Linked DNA regions of Bosea vaviloviae. The protein of the gene in region 1 binds, or shares a complex with, the protein of each later gene. Links are inferred from orthologs where the notes say so. Each region holds a gene or a part of one and is shown on either strand. Other genes may lie near its edges.

The links. The genes of interacting proteins can lie anywhere in the genome.
Region 2: the proteins of uvrB (region 1) and BHK69_RS25040 are in contact, whole or in part, in a crystal structure (PDB 7EGT), measured with the Thermus thermophilus proteins. The link is inferred for Bosea vaviloviae from one-to-one orthologs. Residues at the interface, in WP_096411307.1 of Thermus thermophilus: Glu23, Leu25, Arg26, Asp27, Gly28, Glu29, Arg30, Phe31, Arg55, Glu326, Asp327, Phe328, Glu379, Ser382, Gln383, His398, Gly400, Arg401; in WP_096412145.1 of Thermus thermophilus: His654, Arg656, Phe657, Gln666, Asp668, Glu669, Lys680, Arg681, Leu682, Ser683, Lys685, Tyr686, Ala687.

Annotation. Positions count from the first base shown.
Region 1 is NZ_CP017147.1:1,753,799-1,757,487, forward strand. The notes cover bases 67-3,312. They hold uvrB (excinuclease ABC subunit UvrB), read left to right. Parts: upstream 67-433; coding sequence 434-3,112; downstream 3,113-3,312. Other genes in these bases: BHK69_RS08185 (helix-turn-helix transcriptional regulator), read right to left, coding at 67-214; BHK69_RS31335 (hypothetical protein), read right to left, coding at 3,119-3,312. Also shown: more of BHK69_RS08185, read right to left, coding at 1-66; more of BHK69_RS31335, read right to left, coding at 3,313-3,689. UniProt on the Escherichia coli protein: The UvrABC repair system catalyzes the recognition and processing of DNA lesions. A damage recognition complex composed of 2 UvrA and 2 UvrB subunits scans DNA for abnormalities.
Region 2 is NZ_CP017147.1:5,430,816-5,434,325, forward strand. The notes cover bases 246-3,312. They hold BHK69_RS25040 (UvrD-helicase domain-containing protein), read left to right. Parts: upstream 246-620; coding sequence 621-3,005; downstream 3,006-3,312. Other genes in these bases: BHK69_RS25035 (acyl-CoA dehydrogenase family protein), read right to left, coding at 246-499; BHK69_RS25045 (TetR/AcrR family transcriptional regulator), read left to right, coding at 3,068-3,312. Also shown: more of BHK69_RS25035, read right to left, coding at 1-245; more of BHK69_RS25045, read left to right, coding at 3,313-3,510. UniProt on the Escherichia coli protein: A helicase with DNA-dependent ATPase activity. Unwinds DNA duplexes with 3'-5' polarity. Translocates on single-stranded DNA with 3'-5' polarity. Initiates unwinding more efficiently from a nicked substrate than double-stranded DNA.

The DNA of each region.
Region 1 (3,689 bases):
GCTCGAACCAGCCGTCGGGCCAGCCATTCAACAGCACGAGCGGGGCGATCCTGTCGCCGGTCTCCGGCAGGCCGGTGATCAGGAAGGCGTGGAAGCCGAAGCTGGCGAGCTTGTCGCGCAGTGAGGAGATGATCGTCTGCGGGTCGTTGAGACGCGTCAGCACATCGATGAAATCGAGCGCGTCTCGTCCGGTGTCGAAGTGTTGTCCCGACATGACGGTCCCCAATGGCCGCATTATAACCGTATTGTTGCAGCGCGTCTCGGGGAGTCAATGCCTTCAGCAAGACCGAGCCTTTAGGCGGGGCCGGCTCTGCGCGTAAGGCACGGAGGCGCGCCGCACGGCCATCTTCTCCTGCCATCTCCTGTCAGCTATGCGGCCTGCCATGCGCCTTGCCCTCTCGCGCTTGGGAGGCTTCCGTCCCATATTGCCGCCATGTCCAAAACTTCCGCCCCTGACGCCAAAACTTCCGCCCCTGACGCCAAGACGAAGCCCGCGAAGAAGCCGGCCAGCGCGCGCACGCCTAATTCCAAGGCCTCGCGCCAGGAATTGAAGCCGCTGGAAGGCTATCTCGCCGATCTGCTCAACCCGGCGATCAACCGCGGCAATGCGGTCCCGGGCGGCGCCGCCGGCTTCAGCGACCAACCGCAGGCCGGTTACGAGCCCGAGGCCCGGCCCGGCGACGGCGCTCCCAAGCGCAAGATCGGCAAGAAGGCCGATTCCGCCTTTGACGGCGTCGAGGGCGAGACCGCCGCGAGCCTGACGGCGCAGTCGCTGCAGACGCTGCTGGAGACCGGCAGCCCCTTCATCGATCCCGGCAAGGCCTGGACGCCGCATCGCCCGCCGCGCCCCGATAAATCCGAAGGCGGCATCCGCTTCCGGATGAATTCGGAATACGAGCCCGCCGGCGACCAGCCGACCGCGATCGCCGATCTCGTCGACGGCATCTCGCGCCAGGAGCGCGACCAGGTGCTCCTGGGCGTCACCGGCTCCGGCAAGACCTTCACCATGGCGCAAGTCATCGAGAAGACGCAGCGTCCCGCGCTGGTCCTGGCGCCGAACAAGACGCTGGCCGCGCAGCTCTATGGCGAGTTCAAGAGCTTCTTCCCCGACAACGCGGTCGAGTATTTCGTCTCCTATTACGACTACTACCAGCCCGAGGCCTATGTGCCGCGCTCGGACACCTTCATCGAGAAGGAAAGCTCGATCAACGAGCAGATCGACCGCATGCGCCACTCCGCCACGCGCTCGCTCTTGGAGCGCGACGACGTCATCATCGTCGCCTCGGTCTCGTGCATCTACGGTATCGGTTCGGTCGAGACCTATACGGCGATGACCTTCGGCATCAAGCTGGGCGAGAAGATCGAGCAGCGCCAGCTCATCGCCGATCTCGTCGCCCTGCAATACAAGCGCACCCTTGGCGATTTCGTCCGCGGCTCCTTCCGCGTGCGCGGCGATGTCATCGAACTCTTTCCGGCCCACTATGAGGACCGCGCCTGGCGCATCGGCCTGTTCGGCGACGAGGTCGAGCAGATCTCGGAGTTCGACCCGCTGACCGGCCAGAAGACCGCCGACCTCGAATTCGTCAAGGTCTACGGCAATTCGCACTACACCACGCCGCGCCCGACGCTGACTCAGGCCGTGAAGTCGATCAAGGAGGAGCTGCGGGGCCGCCTCGACGAGCTCAACAAGATGGGCCGCTATCTCGAGGCGCAGCGGCTCGACCAGCGCTGCACCTTCGACATCGAGATGATCGAGGCCACCGGCTCCTGCAACGGCATCGAGAATTATTCGCGCTATCTCACCGGCCGCAAGCCGGGCGAGCCGCCGCCGACCCTGTTCGAATACCTGCCCGACAATGCGCTGGTCTTCACCGATGAGAGCCATGTCACCGTGCCGCAGATCGGCGGCATGTATCGCGGCGACTTTCGGCGCAAGGCGACTTTGGCGGAATACGGCTTCCGCCTGCCCTCCTGCATGGATAACCGGCCGCTGCGTTTCGAGGAATGGGACGCGATGCGCCCGCAATCGGTGCATGTCTCGGCCACGCCGGGCAGCTGGGAGATGGACCGCACCGGCGGCGTCTTCACCGAGCAGGTCATCCGCCCGACCGGCCTGATCGACCCGCCGGTCGAGATCCGCCCGGCAAAACATCAGGTCGCCGACCTCCTGGACGAGATCAAGGAGGTCTCGGCCAAGGGCTACCGCACCCTGGTCACCGTGCTGACCAAGCGCATGGCGGAGGACCTGACCGAGTATCTCCACGAGAACGGCGTGCGTGTTCGCTACATGCACTCCGACATCGACACGATCGAGCGCATCGAGATTCTTCGCGATCTCCGCCTTGGAGCGTTTGATGTTCTCGTCGGCATCAACCTGCTGCGCGAGGGCCTCGACATTCCCGAATGCGGTTTCGTCGCCATTCTCGACGCCGACAAGGAGGGTTTCCTGCGCTCCGAGACCTCGTTGATCCAGACCATCGGCCGCGCCGCCCGCAATGTCGACGGCCGCGTCATCCTCTACGCAGACCACATCACCGGCTCGATGGAGCGGGCGATGGCCGAGACCTCGCGCCGCCGCGAGAAGCAGGAGGCCTACAACGCCGCCCACGGCATCACGCCGCAATCGATCAAGCGCGCCATCGGCGACATCCTGGGCTCGGTCTATGAGCGCGACCATGTCACGGTCGATGCCGGCATGGGCACGCCGGTCGCCGGCCACAACTTCAAGGCGGCCCTGGCCGATCTCGAAAAGCGCATGCGCGAAGCCGCCGCCGACCTCGAATTCGAGACCGCCGCGCGCCTGCGCGACGAGATCAAGCGCCTCCAGGCGACCGAGCTCGCCATCTCCGACGACCCGCTCGCCCGCCAGGGCGACGTCGAGGCCTCAGCCGGCAAATACAAGGGCGAGCGCAGCTACGGTGCCAACGCCAACCTGCCGACCCGGGCGCGCAAGCCGACCGATGCGGATATGGGGCCGCATAACTGGGGCGGCGGAGAAGCCAAGCCGGTCGCCCGCCCGAAGAAGCCGACGCTCGACGAGATGGGCCCAAGGCCGGATTCGCGGCCGCTGGGGGCGGGAGAGGGGAGGGGGAAGCGGCGGGGGAGGCGGTGAATGAGGTTAATTATTCGATGTAGTCTCGACAATGGCATCAACAAAAAAATTGAAACTTGGTGATATATTTCTATTTTTTTCAACTAATGGAGCTATATTGTCGGCCCAAACTGATTTCATCCTGCCTATTTCAACAAAATTTGTTTTTTTGAGAGCCTTTGCGCCGCCGGGATATACGACATCAGCGAGTTTCTCCCAAGTTCCACATATTGAGTCTTGTACATAGGTCGCAAGGATTGCCTTGTTGGCTTTGGGGTAAGCGGATAAAAGCGCTCGTTGGTCGCCCAATAACCACGCTTCACCTTCTTCAATGGCAAGGCAAATTTTGTATTTTGGGACGGGATGGCATACGTTAATTGAATTATTTATTTCCTTCAGAAAATCAACCATTACGCGATCGTCTAGATCGCAAACGATAAAAACAAATCGAACATAGTCATCAGAATCATCTTTAAAGGACGTTGCGTATCCTTGCATAAGACGTGGTAGCTGATCTAGTAATATCCGCTTGCTCGCATCAGAACTGGGCTTCAACCCTTTGGGAATTCGACCGATTCCTTTATAGGCGATGACCCTG
Region 2 (3,510 bases), 3.7 Mb from region 1 along the record:
TGGAGGTGATGAGCGCGCCCCATTCCGCCCAGCGCGCCGCATCCTGCTTCAGGATCGGGATCGCCGAATAGGTCATGCTGATCGGGCAGCAGACCCCGCTTTCCGCGCCGTACCAGAGATATTGCAGCGCCGCGCGCGCGACTTGCGCGCCCGGCCCCGGCCGGTTCCAGCACAAGGCATGCGTCTCCTGGCCGATGGTCAAGCCCATCAACTCGTGCCAGGCCGGATGGAAGGCGATCTGGTCGATGCGATTGCCGAAGCGGTCATGCGTGTGCGCCTCCGGCGTGAAACGGTTGGCGAGCCGCGCCAGTTCCTGCACCCGGGCGGAGCCGACGCAGCGCCCGCTCTCATGCAGGCGGTCCCTGGCCCAATCCGCGGCAAAAGCCGATATCGCCACCTGCAACACCGGATCGGCCGCGAAGGCGTCGTAGTCGGCCAAGGGCGGGGCCTGGTTCGTGACCTCATAGGTGGAATAGCGGGGCGCAGTGTCCATGGTCATCGGCACGCATCCTGACAACGGATTCGACGGTGCATTCAACGCCCATCCGTCTTGTCCAGCAATCCGCCGCACAACACCCTATATTGACGCCAGAACGAATCACGATCGAGCGCTGCGCACCTTGTCCGACCACAACGCCACCTCCGCCCCCTTGCCTCGCCCCGGCGGCCTCGCCGCGCGGGCCGCAGCTGCACCTGCGGCCGGCTATCTCGCTGGCCTGAATCCGGAGCAGCGCCTCGCCGTCGAGGCGACGGACGGCCCTGTTCTCGTGCTGGCCGGCGCCGGCACCGGCAAGACGCGCGTGCTGACCACGCGCATCGCCCATCTCATCGCGACCAATCGCGCCTACCCCTCGCAGATCCTGTCGGTGACCTTCACCAACAAGGCGGCGCGCGAGATGAAGGAGCGTATCGCCCATCTCGTCGGCTCGGTCGCCGAAGGCATGCCGTGGCTCGGCACCTTCCACTCGATCTCGGCCAAGCTGCTGCGCCGCCATGCCGAACTGCTCGGGCTGCGCTCGGACTTCACCATCCTCGACACCGACGACCAGATCCGCCTGATGAAGCAGGTGATCGCGGCCGCCGATATCGACGAGAAGCGCTGGCCAGGCCGCATGCTGGCGGGCTTCATCGATAGCTGGAAGAATCGCGGCCTCGCGCCCAAGGATGTCCCGCCCGGCGAGGCCGCGGTCTTCGCCAATGGCAAGGGCGGCGCGCTCTACCACGCCTATCAGGAGCGCTTGAAGACGCTGAACGCCGTCGATTTCGGCGACCTCTTGCTGCACTGCCTGACGCTGTTTCGCGACAATCCCGACGTGCTCGCAACCTATCACGAGCGCTTCCGCTACATCCTGGTCGACGAGTATCAGGACACCAACACGGCCCAATACCTCTGGCTGCGGCTGCTTGCCCAGGGCCGGCGCAACATCGCCTGCGTCGGCGACGACGACCAGTCGATCTATGGCTGGCGCGGCGCCGAGGTCGACAACATCCTGCGCTTCGAGCACGACTTTCCCGGCGCCACGGTCGTCCGGCTGGAGCGCAATTACCGCTCGACCGGGCATATCCTCGCCACCGCCTCCAAGCTGATCGCCCGCAATGAGGGCCGGCTCGGCAAGACGCTGCGGACCGAGGATGTCGAGGGCGAGAAGGTCACCATCACCGGCGCCTGGGACAGCCAGGAAGAAGCCAGGCTGATCGGCGACGAGATCGAGAGCCTGCAGCGCAACGGCCATAACCTCTCCGAGATCGCGATCCTGGTGCGCATCTCGGCGCAGATGCGCGAGATCGAGGACCGTTTCGTCCATCTCGGCCTGCCTTATCGCGTCATCGGCGGCCCGCGCTTCTATGAGCGCGCCGAAATCCGCGACGCCATGGCCTATCTGCGCTGCGTCGTCTCGCCGACCGACGACCTCGCCTTCGAGCGCATCGTCAATGTGCCCAAGCGAGGGCTCGGCGACGCCACCATCCAGATCCTGCACAACCACGCCCGCGCATCCCAGGTCTCGCTGCTGCAATCGGCCCGCATGGTGGTCGAGAGCGACGAATTGAAGCCCAAGGCCAGAACCGCCTTGCGCGAACTGGTCGAGGCCTTCGGCCGCTGGTCGGCCAGGGCCGAGCACATGCCCCAGGGCGAGCTCGCCGAGCTCGTGCTGGAGGAAGCGGGCTATACCGAGATGTGGCAGAAGGACCGCTCGGCCGATGCCGCCGGCCGGCTCGAAAACCTCAAGGAACTCGTCCGTTCGCTCGACGAATTCCCCGATCTGCCGGCCTTCCTCGAACACGTCTCGCTGGTGATGGACGCCGATTCCGGCGAGACCGCCGAGCGCGTCTCGATCATGACGCTGCACGGCGCCAAGGGGCTCGAGTTCGACACCGTCTTCTTGCCCGGTTGGGAGGAAGGCCTCTTCCCCAACCAGCGCGCGCTCGACGAGAGCGGCCGCGCCGGGCTGGAAGAAGAACGCCGCCTCGCCCATGTCGGCCTGACCCGGGCCCGCAAGCGGCTCAAACTCTATTTCGCCTCGAACCGCCGCATCCACGGCCTCTGGCAATCCAGCCTACCCAGCCGCTTCATCGACGAATTGCCGGAAGAGCATGTCGAGGTCGTCCAGGCCGCCTCCAATTACAGCCAGGGCGGCTACGGCGCCTCGCGCTTCGACCGCATGGAGAGCTTCGGCTCGAGCTACAACACGCCGGGCTGGCAGCGCGCCCAGGAGAACAAGGCCAAGGCCGGCTCGGGCGGCGGCTCGGGCTTCTCCGACAGTGGCGGACGCGGCTTCGGCCAAAGCAGCTTCGGCGCCGGCCGGCAGCGCGGCCCGATGCTGATCGAAGGCGAGCTCACCGCCAAATCGACCGGCTCATCGGCCTACGACCCTGGTGCCCGCGTCTTCCACGTCAAATTCGGCCCCGGCTCCGTTGCCAGCGTCGACGGCAACAAGCTGACCGTCGATTTCGACAAGGCTGGGCGAAAGATGGTGCTGGATAGTTTTGTGCAGAAGGCGGGGTGAAGCCCTGTGCGACGGGCATCGCTACCTTGACGGCCTACCTACCAGTAGGTATATGAGCGGGTATGGCCGGCCCCTCGACAACCTCTGATGAAATCCTGCGCTGCGCTCGCTCGCTCTTGATCGAGGGCGGCTATAACGGCTTCAGCTACGCCGACATCGCAAAGGTCGTCGGCATTAGAAACGCGAGCATTCACCACCATTTTCCCAGCAAATCCGACCTCGTGCGCACGCTCATTGCGCGATATCGGGAAGAGGCCGAGGCTGGAATTGCCCATCTGGAACGCCAGTTCCCCAATTCTGCCGATCAGCTGCGCGCCTATGTGAGCTATTGGCAAGCCTGCATCGCCGACGCCAGCGCCCCGTTCTGCGTCTGCGCTCTGCTGGCAAGCCAGATCCCGGTCCTTCCGGAGGATGTCATCCTGGAGGTGCGCACCCATTTCAGGAGGCTCTCCGCCTGGCTGACCTCGGTTCTCGAACGCGGCGCGCGGCAAGGCGACTTGCGTTT